2 regions of the Bradyrhizobium sp. HKCCYLRH3061 genome follow, and region 2 is predicted to be linked to the other one. Evidence: predicted binding sites of a transcription regulator. Region 2 holds the regulator's gene; the other holds the start of a gene.

Region 1 (10,474 bases), on a different contig from region 2:
GGCCTATCGCGCAACTCGAAGCAGCAACTAATTAGGACAGACTCTCGTCGCGGTACGCGACGGGCCGGTTTCCACGCGGGAACGACCTCAATAGTCGACCTTCACGAGATAGAGCCCTTCCGGTGGCGCGACGACGCCACAGGCGGCGCGATTGCGCGCGGCGAGCGCGGCGGCGAGATCATCTGCGGTCCAGCGGCCCTGCCCGACCCACACCAGCGAGCCGACCATCGAGCGCACCTGGCTATGCAGATAGGAGCGCGCGGAGGTGAGGATGGTGATCGCATCGCCGTCCCTCACGACATCGAGTTGATCGAGCGTCTTCTCCGGCGATTTCGCCTGACATTCCGCATCGCGGAAGGTCGTGAAATCATGCTTGCCGAGCAGCCGCTGCGCCGCCGCATGCATCGCCTCCGAATCCAGCCGCTGCGGCACGCGCCAGACGCGGCCGACCTCGAGCGCAAGATTGGAGCGGCGATTGACGATGCGATAGCGGTAGTGCCGCTTCCGCGCGGAGAACCGCGCTTCGAAGCTGTCGGGCACGATCTCGGCATGGAGCACCGCAACCGGGTTCGGCCGCAGATGCGCGTTGAGTGCGTCGCGCAGCTTGTCGGGGCGGAACTCCTTGGCGATGTCGCAATGCGCGACCTGCCCCATGGCGTGGACGCCGGCGTCGGTACGGCCAGAACCGTGCACGCGCGTCGGCACGCCGCAGGTCGCCTGCACCGCAGCTTCCAGCGCGCCCTGCACCGACGGCAAGGTCGCCTGCAGCTGCCAGCCGCAGAACGGCGCGCCGTCATATTCGATGGTGAGCTTGTAGCGGGGCATCGCCTCGATCGCGTTTGGCCGTCATTGCCGGGCTTGACCCGGCAATCCATCCATGGACGAAGCTTGTTCGCGAGATGGATGCGCGGGTCAAGCCCGCGCATGACGAGCTGAATTGGTCAGCCGAAGCGCAGGCCCGGCGCGACGGGCGTGCCGCGCAGGAAATCCGCGGCTTTCATCGGGCCCTTGCCGGCGCGCTGCAGCTCGGTCACGCGGATGGCGCCGTCGGCGCAGGCGATGGTGAGCTGCTCGTCGAGCACGGCGCCGGGCTCGCCCCGGCCGTCGGCGAGCGCGCAGCGCAGGATCTTCAAACGCGCCGCCTCGCCATCGAGGGTGACCTCGCTCCAGGCGCCGGGGAACGGCGACAGGCCGTGGATGTGACGCAGCACCGTATGCGCCGGCTTCGTCCAGTCGATCCGCGCCTCGGCCTTCTCGATCTTGGCCGCATAGGTCACGCCGCCCTCGGCCTGCTTCGTCAACGTCAGCCCGCCGCGCGCCAGCGCCGCCATCGCCCGCACCATCAGGTCGGCGCCGATGCGCGACAGGCGATCGTGCAGGTCGGACGCCGTCATCGCGTCAGTGATGGGCAGACGCTCGGCCATCGCGACGTCGCCGGTGTCGAGACCGACATCCATCTTCATGACCATCACGCCGCTTTCGGCGTCCCCTGCCATGATGGCACGGTTGATCGGCGCAGCGCCGCGCCAGCGCGGCAGCAGCGAGGCGTGGAGGTTGTAGCAGCCGAGTTTTGGTGCATCGAGAATCGCCTGCGGCAGGATCATGCCATAGGCGACGACGACGGCGGCGTCGGCCTGGTGGGCGCGGAACGCAGCCAGCGCGTCCTCGGTCTTCAGCGTCTTCGGCGTGAGCACGGGAATGCCGAGCCGCCGCGCCTCGGTCTCGATCGGAGTCGGGACCAAGGCCAAGCCACGGCGGCCACCGGGCTTCGGCGCGCGCGTGTAGACGGCCACGATCTCGTGGCCGTGGCCGGCGAGCTCGAGCAGGGTCGGCACGGCGAAATCCGGCGTGCCCATGAAGATCAGGCGAAGCGGCATCTGGTGCGCCCCTCGAGGCTTCATCCTGCCGTCATGGGCCGGGCTCGTCCCGGCCATCCACGTCGCAATGCCAACGCGAGAGGCAAGACGTGGATGCCCGGGTCAAGCCCGGGCATGACGGAGGAGAGAGTTGATCGTTACTCGCCGGCGCGCTTGGCGGCCTTGGTGAACTTCTTCATCACGCGGTCGCGCTTGAGCTTCGACAGATAGTCGATGAACAGCACGCCGTTGAGATGGTCGATCTCGTGCTGGATGCAGGTGGCGTAGAGCCCCTCCGCATCCTCCTCGCGGACCAGCCCGTCGAGATCGGTGAAGCGTACGCGCACACGCGCCGGCCGCTCGACCTCCTCGTAATATTCGGGGATCGACAGGCAGCCTTCCTCGTAGACCGACAGCTCGTCCGACTTGGCAACGATCTCCGGATTGATGAAGACGCGCGGCTCGCGCTTGCCTTCCCCGTTCGCGTCGGGCTTGGCCAGATCCATTGTGATGACGCGCAGCGGCTGCGCGACCTGAATCGCTGCGAGCCCGATGCCTGGCGCGTCGTACATGGTCTGAAACATGTCGTCGACCAGCTGCCGGATCTCCGGCGTGACCTTCTCGACCGGCTTGGACACCAGCCGCAACTGCCGGTCCGGCAGGATGATGATTTCTCTTAGGGACATGGCGCGCGATTTAAGCCGCGGAACCGGCGCGGTCAATGTGATGGCTCGCAGTTAAGACTTCGCTAACCATGAATTTCAATGTCTCGTTAACCATGATTCTTTACCCGGCCTTAACCATAAATGTTCTCTCTTCGTTCGCGAGCTCTTGCGAATCGGATAGATGGGGGGTGATGACCGCCAGCCAGTCCCTCAATCCTGTCGTCGTCATGATCGGCGATCTGCCCGTGCGCGCCAGCGACGCGCTGATCGGGTTTGGCGTGCTGGTTCTGCTCCTGCTGCTGATGATCGTCGCGGCCGTGGTGCGCTCCGGCCGGCGCGGCGCCGAGCTCGCGGCCCAGCAGGCGATGCGCGCCGATGAGATCGAACAGCGGTTCGGCGAGATGATCCGGGTGCAGAGCGAGGCCTCCGGCCGGGTCGACGCGATGGCGCAGCTGCTTGCCGGGCGGCAGGTGGACCTGGCGCGCAGCGTCAACGAGCGGCTCGACGCCGTCACCCATCGCGTCGGCCAATCGATGGAGCAGACCACGCGCCACACCATGGATTCCTTGCGCGTGCTGCACGAGCGGCTCGGCATCATCGACAACGCGCATCGCGATCTCAGCGAGCTCACGACACAGGTCACGACCTTGCGCGACGTGCTCGCCAACAAGCAGTCGCGCGGCGCATTCGGCCAGGCGCGCATGGAGGCGATCGTCCAGGACGGGCTGCCGAAGGGCAGCTACGCCTTCCAGTACACGCTCGTCAGCGGCAAGCGGCCGGACTGCGTCGTGTTCCTGCCCGACACGCGGCCGCTGTGCATCGACGCCAAGTTTCCGCTCGAGGCAGTGACCGCGCTGCACGACGCGGAGACGGAGGACGAAAAGCGCGCCGCCGCGCAGCGGCTGCGCACCGACGTGCTGCGCCACGTCAACGACATCGCCGAGAAGTACCTCGTGGTCGGCGAGACGCAGGACACGGCGCTGATGTTCGTGCCGTCGGAATCGGTCTACGCCGAGATCCATGACGGCTTCGACGACGTCATCCAGAGAGCCTATCGCGCCCGTGTCGTGCTGGTGTCGCCGTCGCTGCTGATGCTCGCGATCCAGGTCATGCAGCAGATCATGAAGGACGCGCGCATCCGCGACGCCGCTGACCAGATCCGCAACGAGGTGATCCATTTGGGCGACGACCTCGGCCGCCTGCGCGAGCGCGTGCTCAAGCTGCAGAAGCATTTTGGCGATGTCGGCGAGGACATCCGCCAGATCCTCATCTCCGCCGACAAGATCGAAAAGCGCGCCGCGCGGATCGAGGAGCTCGATTTCAGCAAGCCGGATGCGCCGGCGGACTCTCCGCGCATTGCGCCGGGCGCGGGCGCGACGCCGGACCTGTTTCCGCTGGCGGGGCGGATGCAGGCGGGGGAATGACCGCGGCGTCGCGAAAGCTGTCCAGATCTGCTACCACCCACCGATGACCGCACCTGACGCCGCCTCCGACATCAGAGCAACCGCTGCAAAGCCTGAGGCCAAGCCCGCCCCCACCTGGCGCGAGAGCATGGCCGTCTACCTGCAGCCGCGCGTGCTCGTGGTGCTGTTCCTCGGCTTCTCCTCAGGTCTGCCGCTGGCGCTGTCCGGCTCGACGCTTCAGATCTGGATGCGCGAGCTCGGCGTCGATCTCGGGACCATCGGGCTGTTCGCGCTGGTCGGCACGCCCTACACGCTGAAATTCCTTTGGGCGCCGCTGGTCGACGCGCTGCACGTGCCGCTGCTGACGCGCGCCTTCGGGCGGCGGCGCGGCTGGCTGGTGTTCGCGCAATTGCTGCTGATCGCGGCCATCCTGCTGCTGGCCGTGACTGACCCGGCGCATGCGCCGTTCATGGTCGCGCTGGCCGCGCTGCTGGTCGCCGCGATGTCGGCGACCCAGGACATCGTGGTCGATGCCTTCCGCGTCGAGAGCCTTCCGGAGAGCGAGCAAGCCGCGGGCATGGCGGCGTATGTCGCCGCCTACCGCATCGGCATGCTGGTCTCGACCGCCGGCGCGCTGGTGGTGGTCAGTGCATTCGAGAACTCGGGGTTGACGCGTCCGTCGTCCTGGATGTGGGGCTATGTCGCGATGGCCGGAATGGTGCTGATTGGCACGATCACGGCCCTCGCGGCGACCGAGCCGGCTCAGTCGCAGCAGGCGGAGGCCGCGATGGGCGCGGACACCGCGCTCACCCGCGTGATGCATGCGGCCGCCGGAGCCTTCGTCGAGTTCCTCAGCCGACGTGATGCGCTCACGGTGCTCGCCTTCGTCGTGCTGTTCAAGTTCACCGACGCCTTCTCCGGCACGATGACCGCGCCGTTCGTGATCGATCTCGGCTTCAGCAAGGTCGACTACGCCGCGATCGTGAAAGGCGTCGGCCTCGCCGCCACGCTCGCCGGCGGCTTTGCCGGCGGCTTCGTCGCGCGGCGCTATTCGCTCGCCACCAGCCTGTGGATCGGCGGCATCGTGCAGGCGCTGGCCAACCTGTCGTTCTCATGGCTCGCCATCGTCGGCGTCAATCAATGGGCGCTGGCGCTGGCGATCTCTGCGGAGAACTTCACCAGCGCGATCGGCACCGTGATCTTCGTCGCCTATCTCTCTGCGCTGTGCCAGAACCCGCTGCACACCGCGACCCAATATGCGCTGCTCACCGCGCTCGCCGCGGTTGGACGAACCTACCTGTCATCGGGCGCGGGCTATGTGGCGAAAGCGACCGGCTGGCCTACATTCTTCGTCATCTGCGCACTCGTCGCGATCCCGAGCCTCGTGCTGCTTGCTTGGCTGCAGAGGCGCGGCCATTTCGATGAATTGGGGCCAGTGAAGGTCTAGCTGCCGCCTGGGGTTAGACTGTCATCATCCGCGAAGGCGGGTGATCCGGGATTGCAGAGACGTCGGCGATCAACCGCGAGGCCGCGGCGTGCTGGATCGCCCGGTCAAAGCCAGGCGATGACAGCGGAAATCGTGGCGCTGCTTTCGCGTGAATGCTCCCAGCGGCCTCAACGCTTCACCAAGCTCCACTTGGTCACGACCGCCTCGCTCATCTGTCCCGCATCCTGGGCGCAGGCGATCTCGTCGACCTTGACCGCGATCTGCTTGCCGAGCAGCCCCTTGAGCTGAGACGCCTGAGCCGTGTTCGCGGTGACGAGCTGGAACGTCTCCGGGCCGGTCTCGAGATTGCACAACCCGCTCGGCGGCGGCAGACGGCGCGGCTCGCTGGTGATCTGATAGGCCGCGGAGGGCTGGCCCGGCTTGGCGCCTTTCAGCTTCAGCGCCGTCAGCTCGCCCGACAGCACGTCACCGGCATTGAGCGGACGCCCCGCCTTCTGCGATGCCTCGCTCTGCTGCGCCAGCACCGACGGCGCCGAGAGTACCGCCAGAATCGCGCCCAAAGCCAGCCGTTTGCCGAATCCGCGTTTCGTCATCATTCCACTTTCGTCTGTGCCTAGAACAAGGTCCGCTGCCGCATCGCGGCCGAGAGCGTGCCTTCGTCGAGATAGTCGAGCTCGCCGCCGACCGGCACGCCATGCGCCAGCCGCGTGACCTTGACGTTCGCCTCTTGCAGGAGGTCGGTGATGTAGTGGGCGGTGGTCTGGCCATCGACCGTCGCGTTCAATGCGAGGATGATCTCCTGCACCTCCGGCGCATGCGCGCGCTGCACCAGCGCGTCGATGGTGAGGTCCTGCGGACCGACTCCGTCGAGCGGCGACAAGGTGCCGCCGAGCACGTGATAGCGGCCGTTCGAGGCCTTGGCGCGCTCCAGCGCCCAGAGATCGGCGACATCGGCGACGACGACGATCATCGCGGGATCGCGCCGCGGATCGGTGCACACCGTACAGGGATTCTGGGTATCGATGTTGCCGCAGGTCTTGCAGACCTGGATGCGGTCGATCGCGACCTGCAGCGCCGAGGCGAGCGGCACCATCAGCGCCTCGCGCTTCTTGATCAGATGGAGCGCGGCACGCCGCGCCGAGCGCGGCCCGAGGCCGGGCAGGCGCGCAAGCAGCTGGATCAGGCGTTCGATCTCAGGACCGGCGACGGCCATCAGTTCACGAATGTCATCGGGTCAACTAACCAAAACCGAAGCCTGGCGGCAGGCCGAGCTTGCCGGTGATGGCCTGCATCTTCTCCTGCATCGCGGCTTCCGCCTTGCGCCGCGCGTCGCCGTGCGCGGTGACCAGCAGGTCTTCCAGGATCTCGGCCTCCTCCGGCTTGAGCAGCGACGGATCGATCTTGATGCTCTTCACGTCCATCTTGGCGGTCATGCGCACGGCGACCAGACCGCCGCCCGAGATGCCCTCGACCTCGACGTTGCCGAGCTCCTCCTGCATTTCCTGCATCTTCGTCTGCAGCTGCGCCGCCTGTTTCATCATGCCGAGAAAGTCAGCCATCGGAGCACCTCATCATCAGCCTTCTTGTTGAGCATGATCTTTCGGAAGACCGGTTTCCACGTTTCCGGATCATGCTCTAGAAATCGTCATCGTCGGACTCGTCGGGCGGCTCGACAGCACTGGCGTCCGATTCGGGCGGCTCGGGGGCGAGCCGGCGCACTTCGACCACCTTGGTGCCCGGGAACCGCGCCAGGATCTCCTGTACGCGCGGATCGGCCTCCGCCGCCGCCTCGCGCTCGCTCTTGGCGCGCAGATTCTGCTCGCGCAAGGTCGCCTGACCCGGCTCGTTGGAAACGATCACCGTCCAGCGCCGGCCGGTCCAGTCTTCCAGCTTGCGGCCGAGGTCCGAGACAAGCGAGCGTTGCGCCGTCCGTTCCAGCGCGATCTCCAGCCGTCCCTCTTCGAAGCGGACCAGCCGCACGTCCATCTCCAGCGCGCTCTTGGTGATCAGGTCGCGATTCTTGCCGGCCAGCGCGACGAGTTCCTGGAAGCTCGCCAAGCGCAGCGCGGGCTGGTCCTGCGATGCCGGTGACGGCTGCGATGACATCGCCTGCGGGCGCATCGAACCGCCGACCGCGGCGAGCGTCGGGCCTTGCGCGCGCGGCGCCTGCATCGGCGCCGACGTCATCACAGGCGGCGTTCCCGCGCTCATGGTGGATGCCGGCGCAGGACGTGCCCCGCCGCCGTTCGTGACGATCGGCGAGCCACCACCGTTCTGGTCGATCATCCGAATGGCTTCGTCAGGCGTCGGCAGATCGGCCGCGTAGGCAATCCGCACCAGCACCATTTCCGCCGCTGCAGCCGGGCGCGTCGCACCTTGAGTCTCGGCGATGCCCTTCAGCAGCATCTGCCACATCCGCGACAGCACGCGCATCGATAGCTTGGTGGCGAAGTCGCGCGCGCGCAGCCGCTCGGTCTCGCTGAAGGCGACGTTGTCAGCCGTGGCCGGCACGACCTTCACCCGGGTGACGAAGTTCACGAACTCGGCCAGGTCCGACAGCACGACCACGGGGTCGGCGCCGACGTCATATTGCTCGCGGAATTCCTTGAAGGCGGCGGCGATGTCGCCGCTGGCGAGATGGTGGAACAGGTCGATGACGCGAGTGCGGTCGGCGAGGCCGAGCATCTGCCGGACATCGTCGGCACGGACCTCGCCGGCGCTGTGCGCGATCGCCTGATCGAGCAGCGACAAGGAATCGCGCACCGAGCCTTCGGCGGCGCGCGCGATGATGCCGAGCGCCTCGGGCTCGATCGTCACGCCTTCCTTGGTCGCGATGCCCGAAAGATGTTTCATCAGCACGTCGGCCTCGACCCGCCTCAGGTCGAAGCGCTGGCAGCGCGACAGCACCGTCACCGGGACCTTGCGAATCTCGGTGGTGGCGAACACGAACTTGGCGTGCTCCGGCGGCTCCTCCAAGGTCTTCAGGAAGGCGTTGAACGCCGCCGTCGACAGCATGTGGACTTCGTCGATGATGTAGACCTTGTAGCGCGCGCTGGCCGGCGCATAGCGGACGCTGTCGTTGATCTGGCGGACGTCGTCGACGCCGGTATGGGACGCCGCGTCCATCTCCAGGATGTCCATGTGCCGGCTTTCCATGATCGCCTGGCAATGGGTGCCGAGCACCGGCATGTGGATCGTCGGGCCCTTCACCGAACCGTCGGGCAGCTCGTAGTTCAGGGCGCGGGCGAGGATGCGGGCGGTGGTGGTCTTGCCGACGCCGCGGACGCCGGTCAGGATCCAGGCCTGCGGAATCCGGCCGGTCTCGAACGCGTTCGAGACCGTGCGCACCACGGCCTCCTGGCCGATCAGATCCGCGAAGCTGGAGGGGCGGTATTTGCGCGCCAGCACCCGGTAGGGCTTGGCGGGAGCGTCGGCGCTGTCAGGCGGAACAGGTGGGGCGCCAGCGTCAGTCATCGAGCGATCCGCAAGTGAGCATTCCAGTCCGGCATCGATCGCGATCGTCGACGCCATCAGCCTCGACGCAATCAACCGGAGCGCGGTCGAGCGCCCGCCCTGCGCGGGGTCCCCGCCATCTTTGCGCGATTCGCTCGAAAAAACAGGTAGGAGACTGACGAGCGACCCGATCCGGACCTCGTTAGGGCTGCTTCCTTCCGGACCTGACCCGGTTGGCGAGTGGCTCGTCCACCGCCAATCTCCCGCTGCCTATTTGGGGCCAAATGGTCCGGAAAGCAAGCGCGAGCTTCGCCGGCCCGCTCTACCGCCCCGCGGGCTTGTGCCGCAGCTCGGAAAGGCTTTAGGTGCCGTCGAGCTCCCGCCTGACCATCCGCCAGGAACCGCCGCATGCCCGAATCAGCCTGGTCGCTGCATCCGCAACTTGCGAAGGATACGATCGACATTGGCGACCTGCCGCTGTCCCGCGTGCTGGTGATCAAGGACGCGAACTATCCCTGGCTGCTGCTGGTGCCGCGGCGCGAGGGCGCGGTCGAGATCATCGATCTCGACGAGGTCGCGCAGGCGCAGCTGATGACCGAGATCACGCGGGCGTCACGCGCGCTCAAAGAGATCACCAAATGCGACAAACTCAACGTCGCCGCGCTCGGCAACATGGTGCCGCAGTTGCACGTCCACATCATCGCGCGACGCACAAGTGACGTGGCCTGGCCGCGACCGGTGTGGGGCGCCGCGCCGCCTGTGCCCCACGATGCGCAGGAGGTGCAGCAGTTCATCAGCGCTATCAGGCGCAAGATCTGGCTAGGGTGAGAGATGTCGCCATTCGACTTGTTTCCGCTGGGCAAGCCGGCCTTCGTCGGCCATCCGATCGATCGCGCCGCCCATCTGCGCTTCCACGACGACAAGCTGATTGCCTTCGAGAGCAAGCCGTCGACGCGGGCCTATGTCGTGCATCGCGATTCGCTGGTGCTGAAGCGCGAGGGCGACCAGCTGCGCGCGCTGCTGTCGATCGACGAGGCGCTGAAGTTCGGTGCCAATCCGGGAACGATCTTCCTCGGGCTGCAGGACGGAGCGGCCGTGTTCGGCATGGGCATCTCGCCGGCCGCGGTCGAGAAGCTCGCCGGGCGGGAGGACGTGTCCGTGACCGAGTTGCGCGGCATGGCGATGCAGGGCGCGATCCCGGTCGACCAGCTCGCCACCATCGCGATGGCCAAGTCCCTGGTGTCCTGGCATCAGCGCCACGGCTTCTGCGCCAATTGCGGCGCCAAGACCGCCATGCGCGAGGGCGGCTGGAAGCGCGAATGCCCGAGCTGCAAGACGGAGCATTTCCCGCGCACCGATCCGGTCGTGATCTCGCTGGTCGCCTCCGGCGACAAGTGCCTGCTCGGGCGGCAGAAGCAGTTTCCGACCGGCATGTATTCCTGCCTCGCCGGCTTCGTCGAGGCGGCTGAGACGATCGAGGACGCCGTCCGGCGCGAGGTGTTCGAAGAATCCGGCATTCGCTGCACCGACGTGACTTATTACATGACCCAGCCCTGGCCCTACCCGTCGTCGCTGATGATCGGCTGCAGCGCCCGGGCACTCAACGAAGACATCATCATCGACCGCACCGAGCTCGAGGACGTGCGCTGG
Region 2 (10,474 bases):
AAGGAGGCGCCGCCGACCGCGACGTCGAACAGGCTTGCGGACGAGAAGGTGGCGCCATGCATCATCACCAGCGTGCGCTCGGCTGAAAAGCGTTGCAGATCGTTCCGGCGCTTGTTGATGAGCTGAAGCTGCACGTCGGGCGCTGGGCCTGCGATCAGGTGGCGCTCGGACACGACGTGCGATGAAGACGGAGCGTTGTCGGTCATGGTCATCTCAGATCAGGCGAAGTCCCAGGCAAACCGGTCGCCGTCGCGACTGATACGCCCGGCCGAGGACTCGGCGAAATGCGTCGTGAACACCAGCGAGCCGGACTCGGCGGCATGGTTCATCGCCCATCGGCGCGACGTCCGCGCCGCATCCGGGAACTCGCAATAGACCGAATTCCAGTCGGGATGCGCGACCTGCAGCGGATGATGCATCACGTCGCCCCAGAACAGCGCGCGCTCGCCACGCGAGCTGAAGCTGATGCAGGCGTGATCGATGCTGTGACCGGGGCTCGGCAGAAAACGGAAGCCGTCGACGACCTCGCTGCCATCGACCGTGATCTCGCGCGCGAGGCCGGCCTCGACGATCGGCAGCACGCTGTCTTCGTAGACCCCCGGCATCGGTGGATGCAGCATGGGTCCGAGCCCGGCCATGTCCCTGATCGCCGCATCGGAGCCGTCGCCAGCCGAGAGGGCGGCGACATAGGCGCGCTCTCGGCCCGAGAAAACGTGCCGGGCGTTCGGAAACACCGGCATCCAGCGGCCATCGGCAAGCTGCGTATTCCAGCCCACGTGATCCGCATGCAAATGCGTCATCAGGACGAGGTCGACATCGTCGGGGGCGACGCCGGCCGCCCGCAATCGGTCGAGGAACGGCTCGTTCAGGCGATGCAGAACGGCCGCGCCGGGCCGCTCCTTGTCGTTGCCGGTGGCCGTGTCGATCAGCACCACCCGCTCCGGCGTCCGCACCAGCCAGCTATGGATGCTCAGGCGCAGCGATCCCGTGCGCGGATCGACCGATCCCGGCCCGAAACGGCCGCGTTCGCGGGCAATGCTGGCGGCGTCCACGCCTGGAAACAGAAACTCCCCCTCGACCGCATCGAGACCGATCTCGAAAATCCTGCTGATGGTGGCGTCCCCGACGCGATAGGTCGTGATGTCCTGCATGTTTGGCGGCCTCGATCCGAACGGTGATCTTGTCTGGGCCGACATCTACGATTAGGTCATACATTCCTCAAATCGATCCAACTCATGCAGTCCATCGACCACTTCGATCTTCGTTCCTTCGACCTCAACCTGCTGGTCGCATTCGACGCACTGATGCAGGAGCGCAGCGTGACGCGCGCGGCGGCGCGCCTCAAGGTCGGGCAGCCGGCGATGAGCCATTCGCTGTCGACGCTTCGCGTGCTGCTGCAGGATGAGCTGTTCGTCCGCGTCGGCACGGTCATGCAGCCGACCCCCAAGGCTGCGGTGCTGGCCGGACCGGTTCGGGCGGCGCTGGCCCAGATGCAGGCTGCGTTGCACGCCGCACCGGAGTTCGACCCAGCGACCGAGCAGCGCACCATCCGCTTGGGATTCTCGAGCGAGGTCGAGCTGCTGCTGATCCCCGAACTCACGGCGGAGCTGCGTCGAACGGCGCCCGGCGTGCGGCTTCTCAGCCGTCCGACCGAACGCAACGAGGTGCATCGTCTGCTCGACGAGGGCGCCTTGGATGTCGGCGTCGGCTGCTTCGAGGCGGTGGCGCTGCGGCACCGATCCCAGTTCCTGTTCGAGCAGGCGCTGAGCTGCGTCTACAATCCAAAGCGCATCGCGATGAAAACACCGATCGGCCTGGATGCCTATCTGTCGCTTCCGCACGCACTGGTGACGCTGACCAACAGCCTGCAGGGCTGCCTGGAGGCGGCGCTGGATGAGATCGGGACCGAGCTCAACGTGGTCTCGGCCTCCTCGGATTTCCTCAGCGTGCTGGCGACGGTGGCCGCCTCACCGGTGATCACGACGATCCCGACCCGGATGGCAAGGCTCTACGGCCCGCGGTTTGGACTGGCGCTCTGTCCGGCGCCGTTGAAGTTGCGGCTGCCGGCGGTCTCGATGGTCTGGCCGCTGCAGCTCGACCGCGATGCCGCATCGGTCTGGCTGCGGAACATGGTGGCAAACATCCTGCACACCACCGAGCGCGCCGCCTGTCGCGCGGCTGCCGGATAGCTCCGTCTGGACTCCGTGTGCACGTGAGCAGATCGCGACTGCCCCCCGGCATGATTGCAGAGTTTCTCGCGCGATCGTGAGGCGGCGGGCCACGCGACGCACCTTCAGACGATCGGAAAGCCGGGAGCGGCTTAGGCTCTTGGCCACCCCGTGCGCGTTCGGTTAGAAGGCGATTCAGTCGATCTGCCCGTCTTCGTCCGAAGGTAATCCCATGGCCCTGATGCCGGTCTCCGATGCGTTGTCCGCGGTGCTCGCCGGCACCGAGCCGCTGGCTGAGGAAATGGTCGGGCTGGACGAGGCCTATCACCGCATCCTGGCCCGCGACCTCGCGGCGCTGCGGACGCAGCCGCCCGAGGCGATGTCGGCGATGGATGGCTATGCGGTGCGCGCGGCCGACGCAGCCAAGGCCAAGGCGCGGCTGAAGGTGATCGGCGAGGTCGCGGCGGGACGGCCGTTCGATCGCGTGGTCGGGCCCGGCGAGGCGGCGCGGATCTTCACCGGCGGCGTTGTCCCCGCAGGCGCCGACGCGGTGGTGATCCAGGAGGACACGATCGCCGAGGACGGCCATGTCGTGATCACCGAGGCCGCGATCACAGGCCGGCACATCCGGCCGGCCGGCGTCGACTTCCACCAGGGCATGGTGCTGCTGAAGGCCGGGCGCCGACTCAGCGACCGCGACCTATCCCTGGCGGCCAGCATGAATCATCCGGCGCTGCCGGTGCGGCGGCGGCCGAAGGTGGCGCTGCTCGCCACCGGCGACGAGCTGGTGATGCCGGGCTCGACGCCCGGCCCGGGGCAGATCGTCTATTCCAACGGCTACGCGCTGCGGGCGCTGGTGCGCAGCGAGGGCGCGACGCCGATCGATCTCGGCATCGCCGCGGATACGATGGAGGCGACGGTCGCTGGAATCCGGCGCGCCCGCGCGGCCGAGGCCGACGTCCTGATCACGACCGGCGGCGCCTCGGTCGGCGATCACGACCTGGTCAAGCAGGCGCTGGAGGCCGAGGGCGTCGAAATGGCGTTCTGGAAGATCGCGATGCGGCCGGGCAAGCCGATGATGCACGGACGGCTCGGCGACATCAGGGTGATCGGACTGCCCGGCAATCCGGTGTCGTCCTATGTCTGCGCCATCCTGTTCATGGTGCCGCTGATTCGGCACCTGCTCGGCCGCGACGAGGCCGTGATGCTGCGCGAGACCGCCCTGCTCGGCCGCGAGTTGGGGGCGAACGATTCGCGCGAGGACTATCTGCGGGCGCAGCTCAAGGAGCGCGCCGACGGCACCCTGGTCGCAACACCGGTGACGCAGCAGGATTCGTCGCTGCTCGGCAATCTCGCGCTGTCGCAGGCGCTGGTGATCCGGCCGGCGTTTGCGCCGAAGGCGCCTGCCGGCAGCCCGTGCGAAATCCTGCGCCTGCCGAACTGAGCCGCTTCCCCGGTAAAGCCCGGTCCGTTCATCATATTTTTAGGATTGCGGAACACACATCGAACATATAGTGTCCGTTCATGATTTGTTTTTAGTATGTTGCGGGCGACGCGATGACGGTCCGACTCCAGGGCGCTCTCAGCCGGCTTGTGCTCAAGGCGCAGCTCCTGGACTCGGACAACAACAAACCGGGGACCAGGTCGAAATGCTGACGCGCAAACAGTACGAACTTCTGCGGTTCATCAACGAGCGGCTCAAGGAAGCCGGCGTGCCGCCGTCCTTCGACGAGATGAAGGATGCGCTCGATCTGCGTTCAAAGTCCGGCATTCATCGCCTGATCACGGCGCTCGAGGAGCGCGGCTTCATCCGCCGGCTGCCGAATCGCGCCCGCGCGATCGAGGTGATCAAGCTGCCCGAGCTGTCGCAGGCCGCGGGCAACCGTCGCGGCTTCACGCCGTCGGTGATCGAAGGCAATCTCGGCAAGGTGCGCACCAGCACTCCCGCGCTGGACGATGGCGAGCGCCCTGTCGCGGTGCCGGTGATGGGCCGCATCGCCGCCGGTACCCCGATCGAGGCGCTGCAGACGCGCAGCCACACCATCAGCGTGCCTGCGGACATGCTCGGCAACGGCGATCACTATGCGCTCGAGGTGCGCGGCGACTCGATGGTCGATGCCGGCATCCTCGACGGTGACATGGCGCTGATCCAGCGCAACGAGACCGCCGACACCGGCGACATCGTGGTGGCGCTGATCGACGATGAGGAAGCGACCTTGAAGCGCTTCCGCCGTCGCGGCGCATCGATCGCGCTCGAGCCGGCCAACACCGCCTACGAGGTGCGCATCCTGCCGCCGAACCGGGTGAAGATCCAAGGCAAGCTGGTCGGGCTGTACCGCAAGTACTGATCGCGAATGGGATCGGTCGATCGGCGGCGGGCGCACGCGCTTTCGCCGCCGAGCTGGAGGCTGCCCAGCAAAATACGTCACGCGCGAATGCACCTCATGATGTGCAGCGCGGCATGCTCAAACGCTTGTGATCGGCCGCGGGCACACGCGATGCAGATCAGCGCAGAATTGCCGCGAAGCGCGCGCTAACATCACCATCGATGTCCACTCTGATAGAGGCCTGCGCCTGTCCGGGGGGAGCGTGGGTCGGCTATCTCTCAACGAGGAGCGATCCGATGTGTGACTACAGCCTCCATGCGGTTGCGTCCCGTCCCGCCAAGGTCGGCGAGACGTTGATCTCGATGACCTTCCGTGGCACCGCCACCCGCGGCTTCGCCCTGGAGAGCGAGCCGACCGTCGCAGTCTGCATGATGCCCGGCACCGAGTTGGCCTTCGCCGAGGACGTCCGCTACGACAGCCGCTGGCTCTGGACCCGGACGATCCGCGAGCGCGTCGCAAAGTTCAACAGCATCGAGACCCACATTCCCGATCGCCATCACGACGCGATCGAGTTCGCCGACGGCCGCCACGTGCTGGTGACCCAGCTCTGCGAGGGCCAGCGCGTCACCGTGCTGCAATTGCCGGTCAGCAAGCAGCCGGCAGAGCGTCGCCCGGACATCGGCGAGGACGTGCCGACGTCGCATGCCACACCGATTCGCCGCATCAGCATCACCTGAGGGCCTGCGCGTCGGCATTTCTGTCGGTCGTGAGCGCGCTTTCGACGGTGGGAGACTTGGTCAACTTGGGTTCTGCAAGCGCAAAGTCCTCTCGGGCGAACGTCCGGCATCGCATCGGATAGGAACGACATCCCTCGGCCGGCATTGTTTGCCGGGGGAGCTTGCCGCCGTGGTCAACAAGATCGATTGGAACAAGGCCGGACGGATCACCGAGCCCGGCCGCTACATGCTTGCGTTCGGATGGCTGACGGTCACGGCTGATGACGTCGCCATCTGGCAACGCTATCCGGGCGCCGCGTTCACGCTGGTCGAAGGTCCATCGCTGTTCGATGGACCAGACGACACCGAGTATCATCGCGGCACGTTCGAGCTGCCCGGCACTCAATCCTGCTCGCTCTGCTCGGTCTCCGGCGGCGTCGCGTCCTGAAGCGGCGCGGCCGGCGCACGCGGCGTCAGCGTCGTGTCGAACGCGCCGGCCTCGGCGGGTGCCGGCCACCATGGGCGGTCAGTGCCGCCGGCGCGCGCCGGCGTCACGGCGAAGCCTATGCCCTGCTGCACCAGCAACAAGGCGCCCTGCTGCCGCAGCCGTTCGCGATCGATGACGGCCGCCGCGCAGGATGACGGCGCGGCGCGCGCGGTGACGATCAGCGCGGCGTGGGTGCAATCATCGGCGAGCGCCTCGGCGCGCAGGGTCAGGGCGGTGAAGCGGCCGTCGGCCATCGCGACCACGCAGCCCGCCTCGTCGCAGGAGACCCCATCGGCGAGCGACGGATCCGTCGGCAGCCGGGCATCGGCGTCGGCCGCGAGCCACTCCTTGGTGGCGAACACATCCTTGCCGGTGCGCATCACATGCAGGCGCCCGTCACGGCCGCGCGCCGCCACCGCGCGCCCATCGCCGGCGATCAGCACATCGGGCAGCGGCGTCGTGGCGGCCCACGCGGTGGCCACCACGAGCCCCACGGCGCCCGACCAGCGCAGGGGTGTGCGCAGCAGGCCGATCACGATGACGCCCAGGCTGGCCAGGATCAGCGAGCCGATGCCGAAGGCCGGGATGCGCCCGACCGCGCCGGGCAGCGCCGCCACCCAGCGCGTCACCGCGATCATCCAGTCGATGCCGAGGCCCATCAGCGACCACCAGACGCCATCCAGGCCGAACGGCGCCGCCAGCAAGCCCATCAGGCCGGCCGGCATCACCAGCGCCGAGACCACCGGCATCGCCGCGAGATTGGCGAGCACGCCATAGGGCGTCACGCGATGGAAATGGAAGGCGGCATAGGGCGTGGTCGCGAGCCCGGCGATCAGCGAGGCCAGCAGCAGCATCGCAAGCTCGCGCCCGCCCCACAGCGCGACGCGCTGCGTCGTGGAGCTGTCCGGCGTCGCGAACAGCCTGGGCAGGCCGAACTGCACCAGCGCGACCAGGCCGAGCGTTGCCGCGAACGACATCTGGAAGCTCGGATGCACCAGCGCCTCGGGGGCTGCGATCAGCACGATCATCGCCGCGACCGCGAGCGTGCGGAAAGTGACGGCGCGGCGGTCGACCATGACCGCGATCAGCACCACGGCCGTCATGAAGAACGATCTCTGGGTCGCGACCTCCGCGCCTGAGAGCAACAGATAGAACGCCGCCGCGACCAGCGCCGCGGCCGCCGCCCATTTCTTGATCGGGTGGCTGACGGTAAGGCCTGGGATCAGCGCCAGCAGCGCGCGCACGGCGAAGAACACGACGCCGGCCACGACCGCCATGTGATAGCCTGAGATCGACAGCACATGGCCGAGACCGGAGACGAACATCGCGTCGTTGACATCGGGCGTGATGGCGTCGCGCCGGCCTGTCAGCAGCGCGGTGGCAATCGCCCGCTCGTCGCCCGACAGGCGGGCGCGGATGCGTGCGTCGATCGCGTCGCGCAGGCCCTGCATGGCCGCCGCATAGCCCAGGCCGAAGCCGGCGGCCTGGGGCGGCGGCGCCGTCGTGATCGCGCCCATCACGAAGCCGGAGGCTCCGATGCCCTGGAAGAACATGTCGCGCGCGAAATCGTAGGAGCCCGGCCGCACCGGGGCCATCGGCGGCAGCAGCCGCGCCTTGAGCTGCACGAAGCTGCCGACCTCGGGCGCCGTGCCCTTGCGCACCGCGAGCCGCACCCGCGCCAGCGTGATCGCGTTGCGCGGGCTCTCCATCGCGGTGACGCGCAGCACGATGCGGTCGCTGCGCTCGCGGATGTCGCGCGCCTCGACGAAGCCGGACAGCGCCACCGAATAGAGCGGCCGCGCCAGCACCGGATGCGCCACCCGCGCGGTCTTGATGGTCGCGGTGGCAAAGCCGCACGCCGCCGCCGCGATCATCACGGCCGCCGGAAACAGCCGATGCCGCCGCATCATGATGGCGACGAGGCAGAGCAGCGCCGCCGCGATCGCGGCGATCCAGAGCACAGGCTCGTGATCGGCGGTGAAATACAGCGCGATGCCGGCCCCGAATGCCACCGGCACCCAGGGCAGCAGCCGGCCCGCCCCGGCCTCCTCGGCCGCCCAGATCTTGAGGCGCGCGGCGAATGCCGATGACGCGCCGGGCCGGATCGCGGGCCAGCCGCCGGCCAGCGCGCCCCGCGGCGGCCAGACGTCGGCCATCACGCCCGCGATCCCGCGCCGCCCTCCTGGACGTCCTGCTGGCGGCCTGACCGGCTCCGCCATTGCCAACACCACCCGTGACCCGACCGGGCGGGAAGGCTATCGGAAGCTGCGCGAGGCCGCCTAGCAGAACGGAACGGGAATCCTGGCTTTCTGCACGCGCACTTGGCTTGGAACTTTTCGCGTCGCACGCGCTTATCGGGGTATGGACGCTAAAGGTATTGACGACCCCTTCGCCGATCTCGCGCTCGAGAGGGCGATCCACCTCCGCTGGACTCTCCGGGACATCAAGGCCCACCGGCTCACGCTGTCCCCAGTCGCCGAGGAAGACCTCTCGCTCCTCGCCGAGCGCGGGCTCGTCGAGCTCACCGACGGTGTGCCGACCCTGACGAACGCCGGCCAGGACGCGATCAGCTGAGCTGCAAGCGTCCCGCGGCTTCCGCTCGCCTCAGCCCTTGGCGACCTCCTTCGCAAACGTGTCGCGCAGGCCGATGGTACGATTGAACACGAGCTTGTCGGGCGTCGAGTCCGGATCGCGCACAAAGTAGCCCTGGCGCTCGAACTGCATCGGCGCGTCCGAATTGCTCGCGGCGATCGCCGGCTCGATGCGGGCGTCGGTCAGCACTTCCAACGAGTTGGGATTGAGGTCGGCCGTAAAGTCGGCGGCGTTCGGACTCGGATTGGCGAACAGCTGATTGTAGATGCGGATCTCGGCTTTCAGCGACTGCGCCGCCGGCAGCCAGTGCATCGTCGCCTTGACCTTGCGTCCGTCCGGCGCGTTGCCGCCCTTGGTCGCTGGATCATAGGTACAGCGCAGCTCGACGATCTCGCCGGCATCGTTCTTGATCACGTCGCGGCACTTGATGAAATAGGCGTAGCGCAGCCGCACCTCGTTGCCGGGCGACAGGCGGAAGAACTTCTTGGGCGGGTTCTCCATGAAGTCGTCCTGCTCGATATAGAGCTCGCGGCCGAAGGCGATCTTGCGCGTGCCGGCGGAAGCGTCGTCGGGGTGGTTGATCGCCTCGAGCTCCTCGACCTGGCCTTCCGGGTAGTTCTCGATAACCACCTTCAAGGGCCGCAGCACCGCCATCCGGCGCTGCGCCGTGCGATTGAGCTCCTCGCGAATGCAGAATTCGAGCATGCCGACATCGACGATGCTGTTGGCCTTGGCGATGCCGATGCGCTTGATGAACTCGCGCACCGCCGCCGGCGGCACGCCGCGGCGCTTCAGCCCGGCGATGGTCGGCATGCGCGGATCGTTCCAACCGGAGACGTGGCCGTCCTGCACCAGCCGCGTCAGCACGCGCTTGGACAAGAGGGTGTAGGTCAGATTGAGGCGCGCGAATTCGTACTGATGCGGATGCGACGGCACCGGCAGCTTGTCCAAGAACCAGTCGTAGAGCGGCCGGTGATCCTCGAATTCCAGCGTGCAGATCGAATGCGTCACGCCCTCGATCGCATCCGACTGGCCGTGGGCGTAGTCGTAGCTCGGATAGATCTTCCAGGTGTCGCCGGTGCGGGGATGATGGGCGTGCAAGATCCGGTACAGCACGGGGTCGCGCAGATTGATGTTGCCCGCGGCCATGTCGATCTTGGCGCGCAGCACGCGCGCGCCGTTGGGAAATTCGCCGGCCTTCATGCGCCGGAACAGGTCGAGATTCTCCTCGACCGAGCGGTCGCGGAACGGGCTGTTCCTGCCGGGCTCGGTGAGCGTGCCGCGCGACAGCCGGATCTCCTCCTGCGTCTGGTCGTCGACGTAAGCGAGCCCGGCCTTGATCAGGCCCTCGGCCCAGTCGTAGAGCCGCTCGAAATAGTCCGAGGCGAAGAACAGGTTGTCGCCCCAGTCATAGCCGAGCCAGCGCACGTCAGCCTGGATGGAATCGATGTATTCCTGCTCTTCCTTGGTCGGATTGGTGTCGTCGAAGCGCAGATTGCAGCGGCCGCCGAACTCCTGGGCAATGCCGAAGTTGAGACCGATCGACTTGGCATGGCCGATATGCAGATAGCCGTTCGGCTCCGGGGGGAACCGGGTGACGACCGTCTTGTGCCTGCCGCTGTCGAGATCGGCCTGGACGATGTCGCGGATGAAGTCGCGCCCTGCCTCTGCCGTCGCCGCCGTGTCTGTCGTCGTGGTCATCAAGAATATCCTGCTCCGGAATTTGGCAGCCTATCTGCCAAATCCGCCTCCCCCAAGGAAGGCTTTAGTTATGCGATAGGCCTGCTATACACCCCCCGCCCTTCATAGCCCCTGCCTGGATTTCGTGCTGCCGCCCATGACCTCCCCGATCGTCACACGCTTTGCCCCCTCTCCGACCGGCTTTCTCCACATCGGAGGTGCCCGGACGGCCCTGTTCAACTGGCTGTATGCGCGGGGCCGCGGCGGCAAGATGCTGCTCAGAATCGAAGACACCGACCGCGAGCGCTCGACGACGGCGGCGATCGACGCCATCCTCGACGGGCTGAAATGGCTCGAGCTCGGTTGGGACGGCGAGGTCATCTACCAATATAGCCGCGCCGCGCGCCATCGCGAGGTCGCCGAGCAACTGCTCGCCAGCGGCATGGCGTATCGCTGCTATGCCACCGCCGAGGAGCTGACGGCGATGCGCGAGAAGGCGCGCGC

What was found. Region 2 encodes LexA, which represses DNA repair genes until DNA is damaged. Its sites were predicted from a motif close to TGTTCNNNNTGTGTTCNG; they were not measured.
Region 1: a site for LexA is predicted at 2,664-2,681, ahead of ACQR2C_RS20180 (DNA recombination protein RmuC). Genes of this name have one in related genera too.

The regions. Positions count from the first base shown of each region.
Region 1 is NZ_JBNPUE010000012.1:116,412-126,885, forward strand. Features, by position in the region: gene truA (tRNA pseudouridine(38-40) synthase TruA) at 88-825, opposite strand; gene fmt (methionyl-tRNA formyltransferase) at 942-1,877, opposite strand; gene def (peptide deformylase) at 2,015-2,542, opposite strand; gene ACQR2C_RS20180 (DNA recombination protein RmuC) at 2,713-3,945, shown strand; gene ACQR2C_RS20185 (AmpG family muropeptide MFS transporter) at 3,989-5,371, shown strand; gene ACQR2C_RS20190 (hypothetical protein) at 5,539-5,964, opposite strand; gene recR (recombination mediator RecR) at 5,985-6,584, opposite strand; gene ACQR2C_RS20200 (YbaB/EbfC family nucleoid-associated protein) at 6,610-6,930, opposite strand; gene ACQR2C_RS20205 (DNA polymerase III subunit gamma/tau) at 7,007-8,845, opposite strand; RNA gene ffs (signal recognition particle sRNA small type) at 8,992-9,088, opposite strand; gene ACQR2C_RS20215 (HIT family protein) at 9,233-9,652, shown strand; gene nudC (NAD(+) diphosphatase) at 9,656-10,474, shown strand, end outside.
Region 2 is NZ_JBNPUE010000018.1:83,537-94,010, forward strand. Features, by position in the region: gene ACQR2C_RS25795 (alpha/beta hydrolase) at 1-206, opposite strand, end outside; gene ACQR2C_RS25800 (MBL fold metallo-hydrolase) at 219-1,151, opposite strand; gene ACQR2C_RS25805 (LysR family transcriptional regulator) at 1,236-2,189, shown strand; gene ACQR2C_RS25810 (molybdopterin molybdotransferase MoeA) at 2,401-3,612, shown strand; gene lexA (transcriptional repressor LexA) at 3,818-4,516, shown strand; gene ACQR2C_RS25820 (hypothetical protein) at 4,792-5,232, shown strand; gene ACQR2C_RS25825 (hypothetical protein) at 5,402-5,659, shown strand; gene ACQR2C_RS25830 (ComEC/Rec2 family competence protein) at 5,614-7,917, opposite strand; gene ACQR2C_RS25835 (hypothetical protein) at 8,060-8,272, shown strand; gene ACQR2C_RS25840 (glutamine--tRNA ligase/YqeY domain fusion protein) at 8,303-9,991, opposite strand; gene gltX (glutamate--tRNA ligase) at 10,128-10,474, shown strand, end outside.